3 regions of the Halobacillus sp. Cin3 genome follow, and region 2 is predicted to be linked to each of the others. Evidence: riboswitches for the same ligand, from Rfam matches in the RefSeq annotation. Region 2 holds a riboswitch; each other region holds the start of a gene.
The links. A riboswitch is a leader RNA that binds a small molecule or an ion and turns the genes downstream of it on or off. The one in region 2 is predicted to bind S-adenosylmethionine.
Positions count from the first base shown of each region.

Region 1 (6,766 bases), on a different contig from region 2:
ACAGCGCCTGAAATCTCCTATCAGCTTCAGGATGCCGATGTCTCCCGATTGTTTTTCGCAGCCTCCTTAACAGAGAAAGCATACCAAGCTGTGGAAGGTACAGGGGTGAAGGCTGTGGAATGCATAAATGAACCTTCCGTGAGCAGAGAGGAAGGGGGATTGAAGAAAGAGATTGATTTTGATGCTCCCTATACGATGATGTACACATCCGGAACGACAGGAAATCCAAAGGCCGTGATTCACACCTACGGCAACCATTGGTATAGTGCAGCTGCTTCCGCTCTTAACCTTGGTTTGACGCCTGATGATAAGTGGCTCATCTGTCTGCCGCTTTTTCACGTCGGCGGTTTCTCTGTATTGATCAAGAGTGTGGTTTACGGAATGTCCGTGTACCTTATGGATAAATTCGATCAAGAGCAGGTCCATGAAGCTGTGATGGATAAGCATGTGACCCATGCGTCTGTCGTTACGGTGATGCTCCAGCATCTTGTCAAACGGGCGGGTTCATCCGGTTATCCGGATACGTTCCGCTGCATGCTGCTCGGGGGCGGTCCCGTTCCGAACGTGCTGTTAAAGAACTGCTCTCAAAAGGGAATCCCTGTTTTCCAGACCTATGGGATGACGGAAACCTCCTCACAAATTGCAACATTGAGCCCTGCTTCCGCTTTTGATAAGGCGGGATCGGCAGGAAAAGCATTGAGCCTTGCTCAGCTGTGGATCGACACTCCTGTCCCAGGGGAGATTGGAGAAATCATTGTCCAAGGGCCTATGGTGTCGAAAGGATATTATAACCGTCCGGCACGGCAGGAACCTTATATTCATACCGGAGATCTTGGGTATCAGGATGAGGACGGTTTTTTATACGTCGTCGACCGTGTGAAGGATATGATTATATCCGGTGGGGAAAATGTCTATCCTGCTGAAATAGAAAGCGTGCTTTCAGAAATCCCCGGTGTTAAAGAGGCTGGAGTTACGGGGCGTCCGGACGATCGATGGGGTGAAGTGCCGGCAGCTTTTCTTGTGGCGGAGAACGAGACGATCAGGAATGAGGACATCTACCGTTATATTGGTGATAGGCTGGCGAAATACAAGCAGCCGGCTGATATTTACTGGGTTCAGGAACTGCCACGAAACGCCTCCAACAAATTACTGAGAAGGAAATTGTTTTCCCTGACAGAGGGCGGTGACCAATGAATATCGAGAGAATCATCCTCAAAAAGATTGAGCTGAAGATGAAACATCCCTTTCGTACGAAAAGGGGGAGTCTAACGGCACGTCCACTTATTATCGTTGAAGCTCACGATCGCTCAGGCTTGACCGGATACGGAGAAGTGACGGCATTTCCAGAGCCTTTTTATACGTATGAAACGACAGACACGGCATGGCATATCCTCAAGGATTTTCTTATCCCTCTATTGGCGGAAAACCCGCTTTCCCACCCCGGGCAGTTTCAGGAAATCGCAGCTTCCGCGCAGGGACACCCGATGGCCAAAGCAGGATTGGAAGGCGCTGTCTGGGATCTGTATGCCAAACAGAAGGAAACAAGCCTTTCCTCTTTGATCGGAGGAACGAGAAAGATGGTACAGGCGGGAGCTGTCCTCAGCCTGAGTGACCACCTTGAAGAGGATATTGCTGAACTGCAGATGGAGGGCTTTGAAAGGTATAAGCTTAAAATCATCAAAGGGAAGGAACAGGAGATGATTGAATCGGTCCGGGCTGCTTCTCCGGATCTGCCCATCATGATCGACGGGAACGGGCAGTACGATGAAACGGATATGGAGAACTTGACCGCTTTGGATCGTTATGGCCTGCTGATGATTGAGCAGCCGTTCCGTTCCGGCGATTTTCACCTGCACCAGCAGCTTCAGAAACGAATGCAGACATCGATCTGCCTGGATGAATCGGTGACCTCTTATCAAGATGCTGTACAGGCGGTTGGATTGGGCAGCTGCCGGATCATCAATGTGAAAATCAGTCGTGTAGGAGGATTGGGGGCCGCCAAAGAAATCCATGATTTCTGTGCTGCATCGGGAGTGCCGGTGTGGTGCGGAGGTATGGTGGAATCGGGGATATCCAAAGCTCATAACCTTGCCCTCGCCTCGCTGCCTAATTTCACCATACCGGGAGACTTGTCCGGGTCGACACGTTATTTTGAAGCTGATATTGTAAAGCCTCCGTTGAAGGTGCAGAAAGGCGCCTTACCTGTGCCTCAAGGTCATGGGATCGGCGTAGAAGTCGATGAGGAAAAGCTGGCAGAGGTGACGCAGCAGTCTTCCACCCATACCCTTTCCTAAATGGATTCATAACCTTCGCCTTCATGGTTCACACTAAGGGAAAGGAGGGTGAAGATGGGACGAGATCCGTATTACATTAACATCGGTACGCGGGAGATTTCGATAAATCATGATGCCAACAATGATGATTTTATTATCTACGCCACCCCTGAAGAAGTGACGGCTCTGCGTGAAGTGTTTGATGAGATTGCTCATGCAGACGTCCGGTCCTTTTACAGGGCTCATATTCCATTTATGCCTTACCATCAGGATCAGGATAACGATGATACCGATGCCGATATGCATAAGGCTTTCCAACAGATCTATGATCTGGGTGATGAAATGACGAAGAAGCATATTGAGGAAATGGGCGTATTGAAAAGTTGAGAGAAGGGCCGCTTCCCCTTTTGAAGCGGTTCTTTCCTACATAATAGGGGGATTTTGTGTCGGTACGGACCGGAAATCCTATAAGTGGAGAGGGACTGGTTTGTATTTGCGGCTGCTTATGGTACGATTTAAACAGGAAAGTGAACGTATAACAAGGATTAAAGGCAGTTGAAGAGACATGAAAACTTTTTATGATTTTTATCAAAATCCTGTCCGGTTATCCTTCGAGGATCACCCTTTTTCTGAAGAGCCAAAACATGTGTGGATCATCTGCCGCTTTCGTGATCAGTGGCTGTTAACCCGGCACAAAGACAGAGGGCTCGAATTCCCTGGTGGGAAAGTAGAAGAAGGGGAGACGGCGGAACAGGCAGCAGTAAGAGAAGTGAAAGAAGAAACAGGAGCCGATATTGATGATCTGACTTATCTTGGGCAGTATCATGTCGATGGAAAAGGCGGAACTGTCATCAAGAATGTCTATTTTGCTACAATATCTGAGCTGGCTGATCAGGATCATTATTTTGAAACGCATGGCCCTGTTCTTTTCCGGCACCTGCCGGGAAACTTGAAAAATAACGACCGGTTCAGCTTCATGATGAAGGATGAGGTTCTTCCGGAATGTTTAAAGCGGCTGGAACACCGCTGAACAGAAAAAATCCGCCGTTGGATAACGGCGGATTTTTTGTATTTAGTTTGTGTGGTGGGTCGGGCCGGCCTGCTTGATTTTATCACTGGCGTATGTGAACTTTTTGAAGTTGGCATGAAACTTCTCGGCAAGTTCCTTGGCACTCTCATCATAAGCGGCCGGATTGTTCCACGTTTTTCTCGGAAATAAGACTTCGTCCGGTACTCCCGGGCAGTGGGTCGGGATGTGAAGCCCGAACACAGGGTCTTTATAAGTTTCGGCAGAACTCAGTTCACCTTCCAGAGCTGCATGGATCATGGAACGTGTGTAACTCAGTTTGATACGCTCGCCTTCTCCGTAGGCTCCCCCTGACCAGCCTGTATTGACAAGGAAGACGTCCGTATTGAACTGGTCTATTTTCTCTCCGAGCATCTCTGCATATGCTGATGGAGCAAGCGGAAGGAAAGGGGAACCGAAGCAGGCGGAGAAAGTAGCTTCCGGCTTGGTAATCCCTCTCTCTGTGCCAGCCAGTTTACTCGTATAGCCGCTTAGAAAATGGTACATTGCCTGTTCTTTTGTTAAACGGCTGATCGGTGGGAGGACTCCCGTGGCATCGGCTGTCAAGAAAATGATGGCATTTGGATGGCCGGCAATACTTGGCTGCACTGTATTATCAATGTGATCCAGTGGGTAGGCAGCCCGTGTATTTTCCGTCAGGCTCGTATCGTCATAATCCGGTGCGTGTGAATCCGGCTGAAGGACGACGTTTTCCAAAACGGATCCAAAATGAATGGCATCATAGATCTGCGGTTCTTTTTCTTTGGACAGGTTGATGCACTTGGCATAGCATCCTCCTTCAATGTTAAAGACACCGTAGGGGGACCAGGCGTGCTCATCGTCCCCGATCAGGCGGCGCTGAGGATCAGCGGACAGAGTCGTTTTTCCTGTGCCTGACAGACCGAAGAACAGAGCAACGTCGCCTTCTTTGCCGATGTTGGCCGAACAGTGCATCGGAAGGACGTTCTTTTCCGGAAGCAGGTAGTTCATGACGGAGAAGATGGACTTCTTGATTTCCCCTGCGTATTCTGTTCCTCCGATGAGGACAACGCGGTGTTTAAACGAAACCATTATGAACGCTTCGGAATTCGTGCCATCCACGTCAGGATCTGCTTTGAAGGTTGGAGCAGATATGACAGTGAACTCTGTGTCATGCTCCTCCAATTCGGATGCCTCCGGCCGGATGAACATTTGGCGGGCGAATAAATTGTGCCAGGCGAATTCTGTAAGTACCTGCATAGGAAGGCGGTAGCGCTCATCCGCTCCTGCAAATCCTTTAAAGACGAATAACTCCCTGCGGTCTTTCAAATAATCGAGCACTTTATGGTATAATTTCACAAACGTATCATCGTCAATAGGCTGGTTCACAGCACCCCATTCAACTTTATCTTCGGTTACGTCGTCGCGGACAATGAATTTGTCCTTTGGTGAGCGTCCCGTATAGGTACCGGTCGTAGCCTGAACAGCCCCTTTTTCCGTGAGTGTACCTTCATTGCGGTATAAGATCTTTTCCACTAAATGTGGAACAGATAATTGGTGGTGGACATGGTCCTGGGAAAGTAGAAGATTAAGTTCTGACAGTTGGTTTATTGTACTCATATGCATCGTCCCGCCTTTGCAGTTTAATAATGTGAGATTAGTATAACACATTTATTTTAATCGTCCATACTATTCAGTGGATTGTGGGAAAGTTTTCAATTCTGCCCTATTTCATGGCTGTTATTATCCTATGATGGTTTTATCAGAACGTTTATCCAGGATGAATTTGGATGGAAAGGGTTTTTCGAAACCCGATGAATCTAATTGACATTAAACACGCTTTTCGATACGATAGCTGAGAACGGAAACTCTCTTATCCAGAGTTGGTGGAGGGACAGGCCCTTTGAAACCCAGCAACCGTCCTCAGGGACATGGTGCTAACCTGAAGCAAGGAGTCAGCTCCTTGGACGATAAGAGCGAAAGGAAGCAGCCCCTTTCCTCGGTATAGGAAGGGTTTTTTCTTTTTATATGAAGGAAATGTCCATGACCAGGCCTTGCCGCCTGTTTATTATTTCTGACTGAGAACGTGCACGAAAACGTTTTCGGATCCAGGGTGACACTCATGAAATGAACTTATGTTTTTCTACACATACTGGTAAAGAGTTCCGTCTAATACTTTGTACTTACAGAAGGAGGAGTTTTTAGAATGCCAGCGAACCGCCGGTTATTCACATCAGAATCCGTGACAGAAGGTCATCCGGACAAAATCTGTGACGCTATTTCTGATGCTATTTTAGATGAAATTTTAAAAAACGACCCGAATGCAAGGGTGGCATGTGAGACAACAGTAACTACGGGACTTGTCCTGGTTTCCGGTGAAATCAGTACGAATACCTATGTTGATATTCCATCAATCGTGCGCCAGACGATTAAAGATATTGGATATACACGAGCAAAATACGGCTTTGATGCAGATACATGTGCCGTTTTGACGGCTATTGATGAGCAGTCCCCGGATATTGCGGGTGGGGTGGATGTTGCGCTTGAATCCCGTGAAGGGAAAATGAGCGATGATGAAATAGAAGCCATCGGTGCTGGTGACCAGGGATTGATGTTCGGGTTTGCCAACAATGAAACACCTGAACTGATGCCGCTGCCTATTTCTCTTGCCCACAAACTCTCCAAGCGTCTTTCTGATGTCCGCAAAGACGGAACACTCGATTATCTTCGTCCTGATGGCAAGACGCAGGTAACGATTGAATATGATGAAAATGATCATCCGGTCCGCGTGGATACGATTGTTATTTCGACTCAGCACGCTGAAGAGGTCACGCTCGAACAGATCCAGAAGGATTTGAAAGAGCAGGTGATCGGGCCGGTTGTACCGGAAGGCTATATTGATGATGAAACCAAATACTTTATCAATCCGACCGGGCGTTTTGTAATCGGCGGTCCTCAAGGGGATGCCGGTTTAACAGGACGTAAGATCATCGTAGATACGTACGGTGGATATGCGCGTCACGGTGGTGGTGCCTTCAGTGGGAAGGATGCGACCAAAGTGGACCGTTCCGCTGCATACGCAGCTCGTTATGTTGCGAAAAACATCGTAGCCGCAGGTCTTGCGGATACGGTGGAAGTCCAGCTCGCCTATGCGATCGGGGTGGCTCAGCCGGTTTCCATTTCCATCAATACCAGCGGGTCCGGCAAAGTGTCGGAAGAAAAGCTGGTGGACGCTGTGCGTGACTTGTTTGATCTCCGTCCTGCTGGAATCATTAAAATGCTCGATCTTCGTAAGCCTATTTACCGTGATACGTCTGCCTACGGCCACTTTGGCCGGACAGATGTTGAGTTTCCATGGGAACGTACGGATAAAGCGGAAGAGCTCAGTGGTCGTTTTCAATAAAAAAAAGCTGTTTCCTTGTTGGAGGAAGCAGCTTTTTCTATTTTC
Region 1 is NZ_CAMZMV010000002.1:7,257-14,022, reverse strand. It holds gene QMA39_RS08160 (o-succinylbenzoate--CoA ligase) at 1-1,194, shown strand, start outside; gene menC (o-succinylbenzoate synthase) at 1,191-2,294, shown strand; gene QMA39_RS08150 (hypothetical protein) at 2,349-2,660, shown strand; gene ytkD (RNA deprotection pyrophosphohydrolase) at 2,839-3,303, shown strand; gene pckA (phosphoenolpyruvate carboxykinase (ATP)) at 3,346-4,938, opposite strand; SAM riboswitch class I at 5,189-5,295, shown strand; gene metK (methionine adenosyltransferase) at 5,525-6,721, shown strand.
Region 1: another riboswitch for S-adenosylmethionine. It lies ahead of metK (methionine adenosyltransferase); the one in region 2 lies ahead of QMA39_RS05615 (homocysteine S-methyltransferase family protein).

Region 2 (6,766 bases):
CAAATGCCGGGGACTCGTTGTCCGGATCGACGATACGCATCAATAGAAGGCCCGTTGCCGTCACACCCATGGATTGACCAAAATCTCCGATTCCACGTTCAAACCAGTAATTTGGAATGATCTTGGGAGCAAGGAAAATAAAGCTGAAGAGGTTCCATGAAATCCCGGCCACAGCCAAAATTAAGAAAGGCACAAGATAGTCTCCGATCACTTCCAGGGAAACCGTTGCGATGGCTGAGATAATTAACAAGTCGAGAGCCAGCCCCTGGATGCGGTTCACCATTCTCCGATCAATCAAGTTGTACTTATCATTTTTGTTAAAGAAAATCTGAATGATAATGCCGCCGAACATAGCAACCGGAAACAATGGAATGTATGTCATGAAGCTCGATCCTGTCCAATTGGCAATCGTAATGCTTTCAAGTCCGATCAGTCCCTGTAAAATACCCCAGCCGATCAGAATGGCGACCATAATGATGGAGAGGTGGAAGGATAACGGCTCGATGGATTCAGGGCGGAGCGTCATTTTCCCGGCAGGTTCACGATTCTGATATTCCATGATCCCACTCTTCCGCAGTTCAGAAAATCCATGAGCATCTTTGATGACCTCGGTCTTGTTGTTCCGGACCGCCCAGTTAATCAGAATAATACCGAAGATGACACCTGATAAAACACCCACGGTGGCCAGGCCGATCGCTAAATCGAAGGCTTCTGAAAAACCAAGCTCTTCGAATGTACTTGCCATTCCCGCAGCTGTACCGTGTCCTCCTTCAAAAGCCACTTCAATAAGAGCACCGGCCATCGCTGGAATATCGAAAAACGGTGTAAGAATCAGCAGTACCACTAACAAGCCGATTACATACTGTCCCCACCCTACGGCCCAGCCGAAAGCAAGCTGTGGGCCGCCGTATGTCCAGACATCTTTCAATTTAGGCATAGCCGCTCCCAAGAAGAGAGAAGCAAAAACTACGTTAATCATTAACCCTGGAAGGGCTGACCAAACCTGGATAATCGTATCTGTCATAATCCCGTTCGTTAAGAAATGCCCTTCTGATACAAATAGAGATGCAATTTTACCAAGCACCTGCGGCCCTAATAATAAAGCAATAAAGCCGCCGATAATTGATGCCGGCAAAAAGAGATCCTGAAATATTTTCACTTTTACTCTGATAATCTTCCCGATGATAAGAAATACACCAATGTATAATAGCGCAAAACCTATTTGTTCCGGACTCATTATCCCTTCACCCCGCTGTTATTTTGACTTCAATCCATTTCATGAATAACCTTTTCCCCCGATTCCCGCTGAAAAATGAGTTTTAAACACTTATATAAAAAGAAAGACTTTTCAATTATTTCCCTTGAATAGTCTTTCTTTCCTATCTCTCCTATCATAGATCCCAACCTATCCCCGCCATGGAAGCCATCCTCTGTCCGGAACCTGAGCCGAATAGAAAACGAAATAAACCTCGATCTTGGTTACCTCCCGCAAAGAACGAAGTTTACGTTTCATAATCTAATGGGGCATGCTTCACCTACATGTATAACTCGGGCTATCGCAATTCCACTTGCCATAGTAAAAATAATAGAAGATCCATCTTCTTCTCTATCTTTTTAGAGACTGTGATATACATCTATACCATAGTTCATATCCTGTCATAGAATGAACTATCTTGATGTTTAGGAGGTGTATAGTATGAACCATAAACCGTGTAAAAAGGATTGTCATTCCGATGTGGATGTGATCACATGCAGCTGCTGTGTTACTGGACTAGCTAATGTCATCTCCAGCCGTTTCCGCTGCGGAGATACGATAGGAATCACTTTTTTCGTAGAAGAAGGAGCAGGGATTTTTGTCGGCAGGTATCGAGGACTGGAAGACTATGTTCTTGAAATTGATGATCTCCTTGTACCTGGGACAACCAGTTTCATTCCTCTATGTGATGTAGGAAGTGTCGAAAAAGGACTTCCACTGCAGGAGGAGCCTATGCAGATCACAAAGGTTAACAAGACGGCGGAGTAAACGAATGGATCGACCCTTGTCATTGAACGAAGAAAAGGGAGACACTTTTATAGTGCTCCCTTTTTTTCGTGTGATGTATTATGAAATCCTTTCATTCGTCCTGATGCATCAGTGGCTCCAGTTCAGCTAATAAGCGAGTGGCTTGGAATGCTTTGTCATGCTCCCCTCCTATCCCACCTTGAGAATTCACTTTCATCACTTCAATTGAATCTATTTCTCCAAAGTTACCATTAATTTGTAACACCTGTGTCGAAATCCTTATACCATCCTTCCAAGGTTCTTTCTGAGCAAATGTCTAAATGCTTAAGTGGAGGATAAAGGAGATCTCATCCGTCGTTATATCAGGTGTACGCCTCATCCCTCCCGTCTTCTCTTAAATCACTGCCCCTGAGCTCAACCCAGCGGTTACACAGTCAATTCCCCAGTCTGCCAAGGTTCATAAAGCATAAACGTAAACGTTCATTCTACTAATCTCCACTCATTACTCACTTCCTAACTCAATCCTTAAGACGAAAAACCATTCCGGTTAAAATGGAGCCCTTGCCTATTTACTATTCCATTAGAAACTTCTTTCATCGACTACGAATTGGCTTGTAAAAAGTTTCATAATGAAGAATATCCATCCATCTATAAGTCTATGGTCATTTTCCCATCATCGTCGAAACGGCGCAGCCTTCTTCTTCACGATTTTTTAATACCGGTAGATTTTTTCCGAAAATTCTATTGATTCTCACTATATTTTCCTGTATTGTAAAACGCAAGCGAAAGGATAAACGTTGATCAAACGGATCAGCTGCTTTAAAAACTACATACGAACTTATCCAGAGAGGTGTAGGGACTGGCCCTTTGATACCTCAGCAACCAGCCATTGGCACGGTGCTAAATCCAGAAGGCAGTCTTACTGCCTTGAAGATAAGGAGTCTTAGATAAATAGAAGGCCCCCTTATCAAAGGAGGTCTTTTTTTAATGGAAATATACACCACCTCTTCTGTTGAAAAGATCTCCCTCATAAACTGCGAGTCAGCATATTCCTGTAGAAGGATGAGCTTTCTAATATATTTGATCAATACTAAATGGAGAGGTTGTTGTGAAATGAAACGATCATTAGAGCAGAGGTTACAAGATGGACCCGTCATTTGTGGAGAAGGTTACTTGTTTGAACTGGAGCGACGCGGCTATTTACAAGCTGGATCCTTCGTACCGGAAGTAGCGCTGGATAACCCAGAGGCACTCAAACAGACCTATCGCGACTATATGCTTGCTGGCTCCGACGTTGTTTTAGCTTTCACCTACAATGGTCACCGTGAAAAAATGAGGATCATTGGCAAAGAGGATCTTTTAGAACCGCTGAACCGCCAGGCGGTTCGTCTGGCTAAAGAGGTGGCTCAAGAGCATCCAGAGGAAGAAGCTCTTGTCGCTGGGAACGTTTCCAATACCAACCTGTTCAATCCGGATGATCCTGAATCTGTTGAGAAAACAAGGAGCATGTTCGCAGAGATGATCGGATGGTGTAAAGAGGAAGGTGTAGATTTTGTTAACGGTGAAACCTTCTACTACTATGAAGAAGCTCTTATTGCTCTTGAAGAAATTCAAAAGCAGGACCTCCCTGCTGTCATCACCTTCGGTCTTATGGGTGAAAATGTTCTGCGGGACGGTTATGAAGTTGAAGAAGCCTGCCGTTTGCTGGAAGAAAAAGGGGCGCTTGTTGTAGGTATGAACTGTTTCCGCGGTCCGGCAACGATGCAGCCGTACGTAGAGAAAATCCGCAGCACCGTGGACGGTTATGTAGGGGCCCTTCCAATCCCTTACCGGACAACGGAGGAGCACCCTACTTTCTTCAACCTGCCGGACGGTGGCTGTGCCTGCACCCTTCCAACGGAAACAACGTTCCCAACATCACTTGACCCACTCTACACGAACCGCTATGAATTGGCGGAATGGGCTAAGGAAGCCCATAGTATCGGTGTGAACTACCTGGGGCTCTGCTGTGGAGCGTCTCCGGCTATGCTTCGCGAAGTAGCCGAAACCGTCGGACGTACAGCAGTAAACTCTACGTACTCTCCGGATATGAAGAAACATTTCTTATTCGGCAGTGATGACACCCTTCAGGATCACATGACATCTTATAAAACGAAAGCTTAAGCAAAAAAACCGCCTGTTCTACTTGGACAGGCGGCAGCTTGTAGAGAAACCTCTGTTTCTTTACAAGCTTTTTTCTTTCTTGCCGCCAGGAGCGAAAGCCCCTTCCCTTTCCGCGGACGAGCGGACGAGCGCCCGAGCTTCCTCGCAAAACCCACGCTCGGCGATCTCGGACCACTCGTTCTTCCGCAGGAGTGGAAGGGGCACCGCTCCTTGGGCGTTCTTTAACATCGAAAAAGACTCTCCTTCACCCAGCTCACCTTTGCTGGATGGAGAAGAGTCTTTGTCATATTCCGGCAGCCAGCCGTCATCAGCGCCTGTTCTTTCTCTTTTTCTTTTCCACGCAAGCGGCCATAGCGCAGCCCATGCCGTTCTTTTGAATCTGCGAACCTGCTTAGTGCACAATCTCTCTCCTCTATATTCTAACGTCGGCACGAGGAGCGTTCGGTGGTGACGCCTGTGGGAACAGCGCGAGCCAAAGATCCACTTGGTCCAATGGTTTTCTTGACCAAGTCAGGTGAGGCCGCCGTGCCCGCGGCAAGCATCCACCGATAAGCGGAACGTGTCCCCTCAACACGACATGCGGAGAACTCTAGCTGGATAACAGCCTGACGCCTTTCCCACCTGGACAGGCGGCTTTATTCAAACGAAAACGGCAAGGCTCACAAAGCATATGGATTCCCTTACTTTTCTTCCCTCTTGTATAAGGTGCGTCCTTCCTTAATTGTTTCTACAATCTGTATTTCCTTGATCTGAATGGGGTCTACTTGGAACGGGCTCTGATCAAGGATGACCAAATCAGCTAGCTTCCCTGCCTGAAGGCTTCCTTTTGTCTCTTCTTCTCCATATTGATAGGCGGCATGAATCGTAACGGCTTGAAGAGCTTCCCTTACAGAAACGCGTTGGTCCACCCCTATCGTTACACCTGACCTCGTTTTTCGATTCACCGCACTCCAAATGGTGTGAAGCATATCCGGCTTAATGACGGGGGCATCCTGGTGAAAATTGACAGGAAGACCTTTATCTATGGCTGATTTAGCCGGACTGATCCGGTTTCCCCGCTCTTCCCCGAGGTTTCTCAAGTGGACATCTCCCCAGTAATACGTATGATCAACAAACATAGAGGGAATCATCCCGATTTCTTTCATTACATCCAATTGATCGTCACGAACGGTCTGACAGTGGATCATAACAGGTCTCCTTGCTTTTGTTTCAGGTTGTTCTGTTTCTGCCAGAGAGGCTTTATAGCTTCTCAGCAATTGATCGGCTGCTGCATCTCCATTACAGTGGGTTAACAATTGGACATTGTCTTGCACCGCCTGTTTTGTAAACTGCTTCACCTGCTCATCACTGTACCAGGCACTGCCTCTATACGTTTCCTCTCCTTCATATGGTTCCGTAAGCCAGGCTGTTTTTCCCTGGGGAGACCCGTCCAAAAACATTTTGTATCCACCGAGTTTGAAGCGTTTATGATACTGTTTCGCATAAAGAGGATTTGATGTAAAAATCTCATTCGGATTTGTGTCCATGAGCGGGTAGGATACCACATCAATGAGCAGCCTTTCCTCTTCAGCTAAAGCTTTACACAACTCGACGAATTGCAGAGAGGCGGCTCCATCCTGGACAGTCGTTATCCCATTTCGTATATAAACGTCCTGACCTTCTTCCACCAGCTTCAAATAATCAAGTTCCATTCCTTTTTGTAAATACGGCTGAATCAACGAAAGACTTGTTTCCTCCACATATCCGTTTGGTTCCATACTGTCTGCCATTCGACCAATGGTTCCACCTTCGACTTCCTCCGTTCGGGAATCTACACCTGCCATTTGTAAAAGAGCGTCGTTGGCACAGCCCATATGAGCCGACGCATGAAAGACAAATACCGGTTGATCTGTAACTTGGTTCAGGATTTCCTTGGTAGGATGCTGCCCCTCCTCCAGGATAGTATGATCGTATCCAAACCCAATGATCACTTCACCTTGTCCATCCTCCTGCTGCTTTATGTATTGTCTGAGCGCGCGCTTTACATCTTCAAAATTTTCGCAGCCGCTCAAATCTGCCATTCGGGAAACCGGACCTACAAAAGAGATGTGTCCGTGAGGGTCAATAAATGAAGGCATTAACGTTTTCCCTTTCAAATCCACTTTTTCCACCTCTAATGGATGTGCTTCCTTCTCGATTTCCTGAAGCGCGCCCTTACGTTTAATCCATCCATCCTCGATCAAGATCGATTCGACAATCGAACTTTCCTCTTCCATAGTATGAATATTTCCTCCGTAGTAAATCGTCTGCATGGTCATGTCTCCTCTCATAGTCAGGTCATGTGAGAAGGGATCTAATGGTTTGATGTCCATTTTTTCCCTTAATTAATGAAGAGGACAGTATAACATGAGGAAAAAATGACCAAAAAGAGACTTTACACCGGGTCCCTTGCTCCTACTCTTTTATGTTCCCCACTCATTCATCATCCATAGATTCACTTACAAAAACCCTGGTGTAGGTCTCGGCAATCTTTACATCATTGTCCATACAGATGCCGTTTTTTTAGAAAAGAAGGAACAGAATCTATCCAATCCTTCCAGATTCTGATAGCATTCCATATAT
Region 2 is NZ_CAMZMV010000001.1:1,039,695-1,046,460, forward strand. It holds gene QMA39_RS05600 (sodium/glutamate symporter) at 1-1,237, opposite strand, end outside; gene QMA39_RS05605 (hypothetical protein) at 1,697-2,023, shown strand; gene QMA39_RS05610 (hypothetical protein) at 2,115-2,267, opposite strand; SAM riboswitch class I at 2,838-2,942, shown strand; gene QMA39_RS05615 (homocysteine S-methyltransferase family protein) at 3,116-4,165, shown strand; partial or broken gene QMA39_RS05620 (IS5/IS1182 family transposase) at 4,387-4,551, opposite strand; gene QMA39_RS05625 (amidohydrolase) at 4,846-6,456, opposite strand.

Region 3 (6,766 bases), on a different contig from region 2:
CCGTCTTCGAGATCGACCCATACCGTTTCAAGCTCTGGATTTTCCTTCTCCGCTTCTTTTGTAATGGAAATGTAGTCCCCGCCCTGCTTGTCGGTAACAAAAATATTTTTCAGGCTTGGAATGTCCTCCCGAATGACACGATCCAGAAAAGAGTGGTCGGTTATTAAATATTCCCCTTCACAATCGTTGATTCTATCCTTTACGGCTTCTTCCATAAAGGCTTCAAACAAAGGTCCGACGACAGCTCCCAGCTTGATGGCAGCCAGCATGGCGATATGGCAGGAAGGGTGCTTGGGGAGGAAAACAAAAACAAACCCCCCCTTCTTCACACCATGCCTTTGAAGCACACGCGCCCAGCGGTTCACTTCACGCTGAAGCTCAGCATACGTATAGGTGATTTCTTCTTCATCCGACAAATAATGCAGCGCTGTTTTGTTCCCTTTTCCTTCCGCCACGTGCCGGTCGACACACTCATAGGCCATATTCACCTTCCCGGTCTTGTGCCAGGTAAAGTTGGAATGAATATCCTTCCAATCAAATGGAGCACCCTCCCTCCATTCGCGTCCGACTTGGTAGTCTCCCTTCTCCGGGGGGATTGTCGCGTTTGTCATAGATGTACCTCCTTATCGTTTCGTAAAGTCCAGTTCCTTGAGGATCTGCTCTTTCAATTCACCTAGAACGGCATCGCCACGTTTTCTCGGCTTTGGTCTCTGGATGAACAGTTCCGACTCGATCTGACCCGGCTGCCCTCTCATGATGACAATGCGGTCACACAGATAAAGGGCTTCATCAATATCGTGCGTCACGAGGAGGGTTGTCGTATGGTGCTTCTCCCATATAGAAAGCAGAAGATCCTGCAGCTGCATTTTCGTAAAAGCGTCCAGGGCACTGAAGGGTTCATCAAGGAGAAGGATGTCCGGCTGACTGAGCAGCGACCTTGCAATAGCGGCCCGCTGTGCCATTCCACCAGATAAGTCCTTTGGATAATGATGCTCAAACCCTTTTAATCCGACAGTTTCTATCAGTTCCAAGGCGGCCTCCTTTTTGGACGGCTTGGAAAAACCGAACGTGACGTTGTCAAGGACATCCAGCCACGGCATCAGACGCGGTTCTTGAAACATCATTCCGAAAGCATTCCCGCGGTTTTCAGATTTTGTCTGGATGCTCCCTTCGTACTCCGGATCCAGCCCGGAAAGAACACGTAGGAGCGTGCTTTTCCCACACCCGCTCGTGCCTAGCACTCCGACAACCTCTCCTCTTTTCACTTGTAAATCTATATTTTCAAATCCTGTCGCTCCCGATTGGAACGTTCGTGACACTTGTTTGACTGCCAGCACGTAGATCGTTCCTTTCTATTAGGCATTTTCTAAATTATCCTGCCACTTCAATGCTCTCGTCTGGATCCTCTTCAATACCTCATCTGTAATCTTGCCGAAAACAGCAAAAAGAAGGATGCTTCCTATAACAATGGCGGGGGCAGACGTATTCTGCCCGTACACCATCAAATAACCAAGTCCCTGGCTGGCACCAAGCAGCTCGGCCGCCACTACGAACATCCAGCCGAGGCTGAGGCCGCTCCTGAGACCAACGATAAAAGATGGAAGCGCGGCAGGAAGGATGATTTTCTTAATCTGCTGCAGGCTCGTAAAATGATAGATACGTCCGACTTCGATCAATTTCCGATCGACCCCTTGAATGCCCGACGTTAAATTTAAATACACAGGGAAAAACACCCCTACAGCGACAAGCGTAATTTTCGACGCTTCACCGATGCCGATCCACAGGACGAACAAAGGTACCCAGGCAAGCGATGGGATCGCTCTAAGGGCCTGGAGCATCGGATCAAGCAGCTGACGGGCGATCCGGCTGTACCCTGTAGCCGCTCCCAGTACAACAGCCGCGGCCAGACCAGCAAAAAATCCTGCAAAAACACGGTAAAGGGTGATGCTGATGTGCCCCCATAACTCTCCTTCCTGTGCCATGCCGCTCATTTCTTCAACGACGGCTGTTGGAGAAGGAAGCAGGTAAGGAGCCACCCATCCCGCACGGGAAGCTGCTTCCCAGAGAATAAGAATGAGCACCGGGAGGACCAGTCCTAACAAAGCCCCTCCCCACTTCCTTTTAGGAGCCGGTTTTATTTTCGTTCGCTGCACAGCTGGTGATGAAACAGCAGCTTCTGTACGACTGGACATCGTTGGACCTCCTTATTCAATCACTTCTTCTGCAAATTCCGGCCGGACAAGATCTTCCGTCAACTGATCGATATCCACATCCGGTTTGATCACTTCTTCTTTCTGAAGGACCGTGCCGGCTCCTTGAATCGTTTCTTTTAAAGCATCTCCCGGAACAGGATCCGACAGGTCGTTGCGATCAAGGCTTTTCTTCGCTACCTCAAGATCGAGGTTGGCTTCCTCGGCCAGGATTTCAGCGGCTTCATCCGGGTGTTCTACTGTCCACTCCCGCGCTTTTTCGTAGGCTTTAATCACATCTTTGACGACGTCAGGATGGTCATCCGCAAACGCAGAACGGACGTTCAACGTTCCGTACGTATTGAATTCAGGCTTACGGTAAAACAACTCTGCCCCTGCTTCCAGTTCATTACGTGCCATGTGGGGGTCAAGCCCTGCCCATGCATCGACATTGCCGGAGTTCAAGGCAGAAGCCCCTTCGGGATGCTGCAGATTGACAAGCTCAATATCATCCACACTCAGTCCGTGGTCCTTCAAAGCACGGACAAGGAAAATATAAGGGTCGGTTCCAAGCGTGGCGGCAACTTTCTTCCCTTTCAAATCCTCTACAGAAGAAATACCAGAATCCGGATTCGTCACTAAAGCCGTCCATTCCGGCTTGGAATAGAGATAGACGGATTCTACAGGAGCATTATTCGCTTTAGCCATCAACGCAGCCGCTCCGGCTGTAGAACCAAAATCAACGCTGCTTGAATTCAAAAACTCAAGCGCCTTGTTGCTTCCCTGGCTGAGCACCCATTCCACTTCGATGCCCTGTTCTTCAAACGCTTCCTCAGCCCATCCCTTTTCTTTAAGGACCAGACTGGTTGGAGAGTAGTAGGCATAATCAAGGGTCACCCTATCCGGCTGTTCCCCCTGCCCCTCGGCATTACTTGAACATCCGGCAAGCCCGACGGCCGCTGCTGCACTGAGGACAGCTATGGCTTTTTTCCAATTCATCTTTTTACCCCTTCCCTTGTTTAAATTTCGCATGCGTACGTATCTATGCTTCCGCGCAGCCGCTGTGCTTCTTTGTAGGTACAACGGTTATGGACAACTTCCAGACCTGCTTCACTGGCGATTTCCGCTGCTTTTGGAGAAATGACACCTTCCTGGAGCCAGAACACACCGGGCTGAATGTCCGCTGCCTCCCGGGCAATCTCAATGGCGGCCTCAGGGCTCCGGAACACTTGGACGACGTCGATGCTGAATGGGATCGATCTCAAATCCGGGTAAGCTTTCTCGCCAAGCACCTCTTCCTCCCGAGGGTTCACCGGGACGATCTGATACCCGAGCCGCTGCATTTTTCTTGCGAGACGGTGACTCGGACGGGAAGGCTTTCCACTGAGGCCGACGACAGCCAGTCGTTTCGGGCGTGTTTCTCCTTCTTCGGTGATCTTCGCAGAGCTGAGTGCCCATTTAATGACACCTTCATCATTCTCAGTAATTGCCCGCTTTCCGGAATCATTGCCTGTTGCCTTGGCAATGGCCCGATCAAGGTCATTGATTAAATCCTTACTGGATTCGAGTCCGATGGAAAGACGAATCAGCTCTTCCGTCACCCCACTCGCCGCAAGCTCTTCGACGGAAAGCTGCTGGTGGGTCGTGGACGCCGGGTGGATGATCAGAGATTTCGCATCGCCGACATTGGCGACATGGGACCACAACGAGATGTTGTTGATCACCTGACTCCCAGCCTCTCTGCCTCCTTTGATTCCAAATACGACAATGGAACCGTAGCCGCCCTCTAAATATTGATTGGCCAGTTCATGGGCCGGATGGTTTCTCAAGCCTGGATAGGAAACCCATTCCACATCAGGGTGCTCCGCCAAGTATTCAGCCACTTCCCGGGCATTATCTGAATGACGTTCAACACGAAGGTGAAGAGTTTCAAGTCCCTGCAGCAGAAGGAAAGCGTTCTGCGGGCTGAGGCAGGAGCCAAAGTCACGAAGCAGCTGGACTCTGAGTTTTGTAATGTAGGCGAGCGTGCCGAAATCGGCTGTATAAACAATGCCGTTGTAGCTCGGATCCGGCTCTGTAAAAACAGGGAATTTCCCATTCCCCCAGTCAAACTGCCCGCCGTCTACGACTACACCTCCGATAGCTGTTCCATGCCCCCCAATCCATTTCGTAGCCGAGTGGACGACAATGTCAGCTCCGTGTTCAATCGGACGGCACGTGTAAGGTGTGGCAAACGTGTTATCGACGATCAATGGAATCTGATGCTCATGGGCAATGGCGGACACCTTCTCAAAATCAAGCACGTGAAGACTCGGATTACCGATGGTCTCAGCGAAGACGGCCTTCGTATTCTCATTGATGGCCTGTCTGAAATTTTCCGGATCGACCGGGTCAACAAAATGAACGTTAATGCCATATCGCGGTAAAGTGTTGGCGAATAAATTATAAGTTCCGCCGTATAAATTGGATGCTGCCACGACTTCATCCCCCGCACCAGCTACATTCAAAATGGCCAGGGCAATGGCGGACATGCCTGAAGCCGTCGCTACCGAGGCTACTCCGCCTTCCAGAAGAGCCATACGTTTTTCAAATACGTCCACCGTCGGATTACCGAGTCGGGAGTAAATATTCCCCGGTTCATCGAGGGCAAATAGACTCTGGGCGTGATCGGTATCATGAAACACATAGGATGTGGTCTGGTAAATCGGAACGGCCCGTGAACCTGTCGTAGGATCCGGTGACTGTCCTCCGTGCAGAGAGATGGTATCAATATCGTATCCTTCAAAAGAGTTGGTCATTGTATGTCCTCCTAAAGTTTATTATTCACATCATTTTAATCAGTTTTAAAATCAAGTAGTCCTTTGAGCATCTTTATTCATGCAAAAAGCCCTCTTCCATATAAGAAGAGGGCTGAACGTGCTGATATCCTCCTCTTATCTACCAGATCCATGATCTGTAGGACTTGGCACCTTTTCAAACCGATGTTTGAAGGTTGCCGGGCTTCACAGGGCCTATTCCCTCAGCCGCTCTTAATAAGAGTACTAGTTATTTAATTTTGATTATGATGAGAATTATAGCTGACCGTCTGCATTAATGTCAATAACATTCTGAATTTTTATTTTATTGAAGTGTCGATAGTGCTTTTCAGCTGATGAATGATATCTTCACCGCTCTCAATTCCGATAGATAAGCGGATGACGTAATCGTTCACTCCGATTTTTTCGCGTTCTGATTCTGACAGAGCCCTGTGTGACGTACGGACAGGGTACGACACGGTCGTCTGGACACCAGCGAGTGTCGGCGCAATTTTGATCCATCCAAGAGATTTGAAAAAGGCTTCCACATCCACGCTCTCATTGAGCTCGATGGTAACAATCGCTCCATGGCCACGTTCAGATACGTATTCAGGATAAAACACCTTTTTGACCCCATTATGCTCCCGAAGAGCCTCTGCGACACTCTTTGCATTCGCAGACTGCTGTTTCATCCGGAGGGCAAGTGTTTTGGCCCCTCTCTGGGTCAACCATGCTTCAAATGGACTTAAATTCGCACCGAGGGTCACGATTTTCTGGGATGCTTTGGAAATCAGTGCTTCCGAACCGACCAGAACACCGCACGTGACATCACTATGACCACCTATGTATTTCGTAGCACTGTGCACAACAAGGTCCACTCCATACTCATAGGGCTGGACAAGATAGGGGGTGGCGAAAGTGTTATCCACCATCGTCTTTAAGCCGTGTTTTTGAGCGAGACTGCTTAGACCCTTCAAGTCTTCCACGCGTAGGAACGGGTTGGAAATCGATTCTGTATAAAGCAGATGTGTATGAGGCTGGATGAATTTCTCCACCTCGTCCAAATCGTTAAAGGATACCATGGTGACGTCGATTCCGAAGGAGGGCAGTTCTTTAGTCAGGAGTTTGTGCGTACCTCCATACACATCTTCTGCAGCTACAATATGGCCTCCGGGTTCAACAGCCGCCAGAATTCCTGCAAGGATGGCTGACATTCCCGAGGAGGAAGCGACTCCAGATGGGGCACCTTCGAGCTCAGCAACCGTTCCCGCAAGTTCATCGGTATTCGGATTTTTTTCTCTTGTATATAAGTATGGACTCTCCCCTTCATAGTAACTTTCCAGATGGTCGAGGTCCTTGAACGTAAAGGCGGATGTCTGATAAATCGGTGTCGTCTTGCTGTTATGCACCTGTGATTGATCCTGTTTATGGTGGACAATTTTTGTTTCAAAGCTTGGATGTGTCATTCGTCGACTCCTTTCTGATCACTTAATCAAAAATTATATCGATGGAGAGGTGTTATTGTCAAAGTTTTTCGACATATTCAGACAAAGCCTTCAGCAAGTGACTTTGATAGGCAGGGGTATGAGGAACAAATGATTCCACCTTCATCCTTTCTTTTTCTCCGGTGCAAATCGAAACACCTACAGCCATTTCCCTGTCTCCGGTCATCAAGGAGGACAACTGGTCCAGAGGGATGGCAAGTACGTCAGCCACTTCAACTCCGACCGGTAGATCCCCACCAGGCCAATGATAGAAAAACAACCGGCAGATTTCCCGGTC
Region 3 is NZ_CAMZMV010000006.1:89,369-96,134, forward strand. It holds gene acsA (acetate--CoA ligase) at 1-611, opposite strand, end outside; gene QMA39_RS17130 (ABC transporter ATP-binding protein) at 624-1,337, opposite strand; gene QMA39_RS17135 (ABC transporter permease) at 1,356-2,192, opposite strand; gene QMA39_RS17140 (aliphatic sulfonate ABC transporter substrate-binding protein) at 2,205-3,188, opposite strand; gene QMA39_RS17145 (PLP-dependent aspartate aminotransferase family protein) at 3,209-4,987, opposite strand; SAM riboswitch class I at 5,120-5,228, opposite strand; gene QMA39_RS17150 (PLP-dependent aspartate aminotransferase family protein) at 5,305-6,450, opposite strand; gene QMA39_RS17155 (NUDIX domain-containing protein) at 6,509-6,766, opposite strand, start outside.
Region 3: another riboswitch for S-adenosylmethionine. It lies ahead of QMA39_RS17145 (PLP-dependent aspartate aminotransferase family protein); the one in region 2 lies ahead of QMA39_RS05615 (homocysteine S-methyltransferase family protein).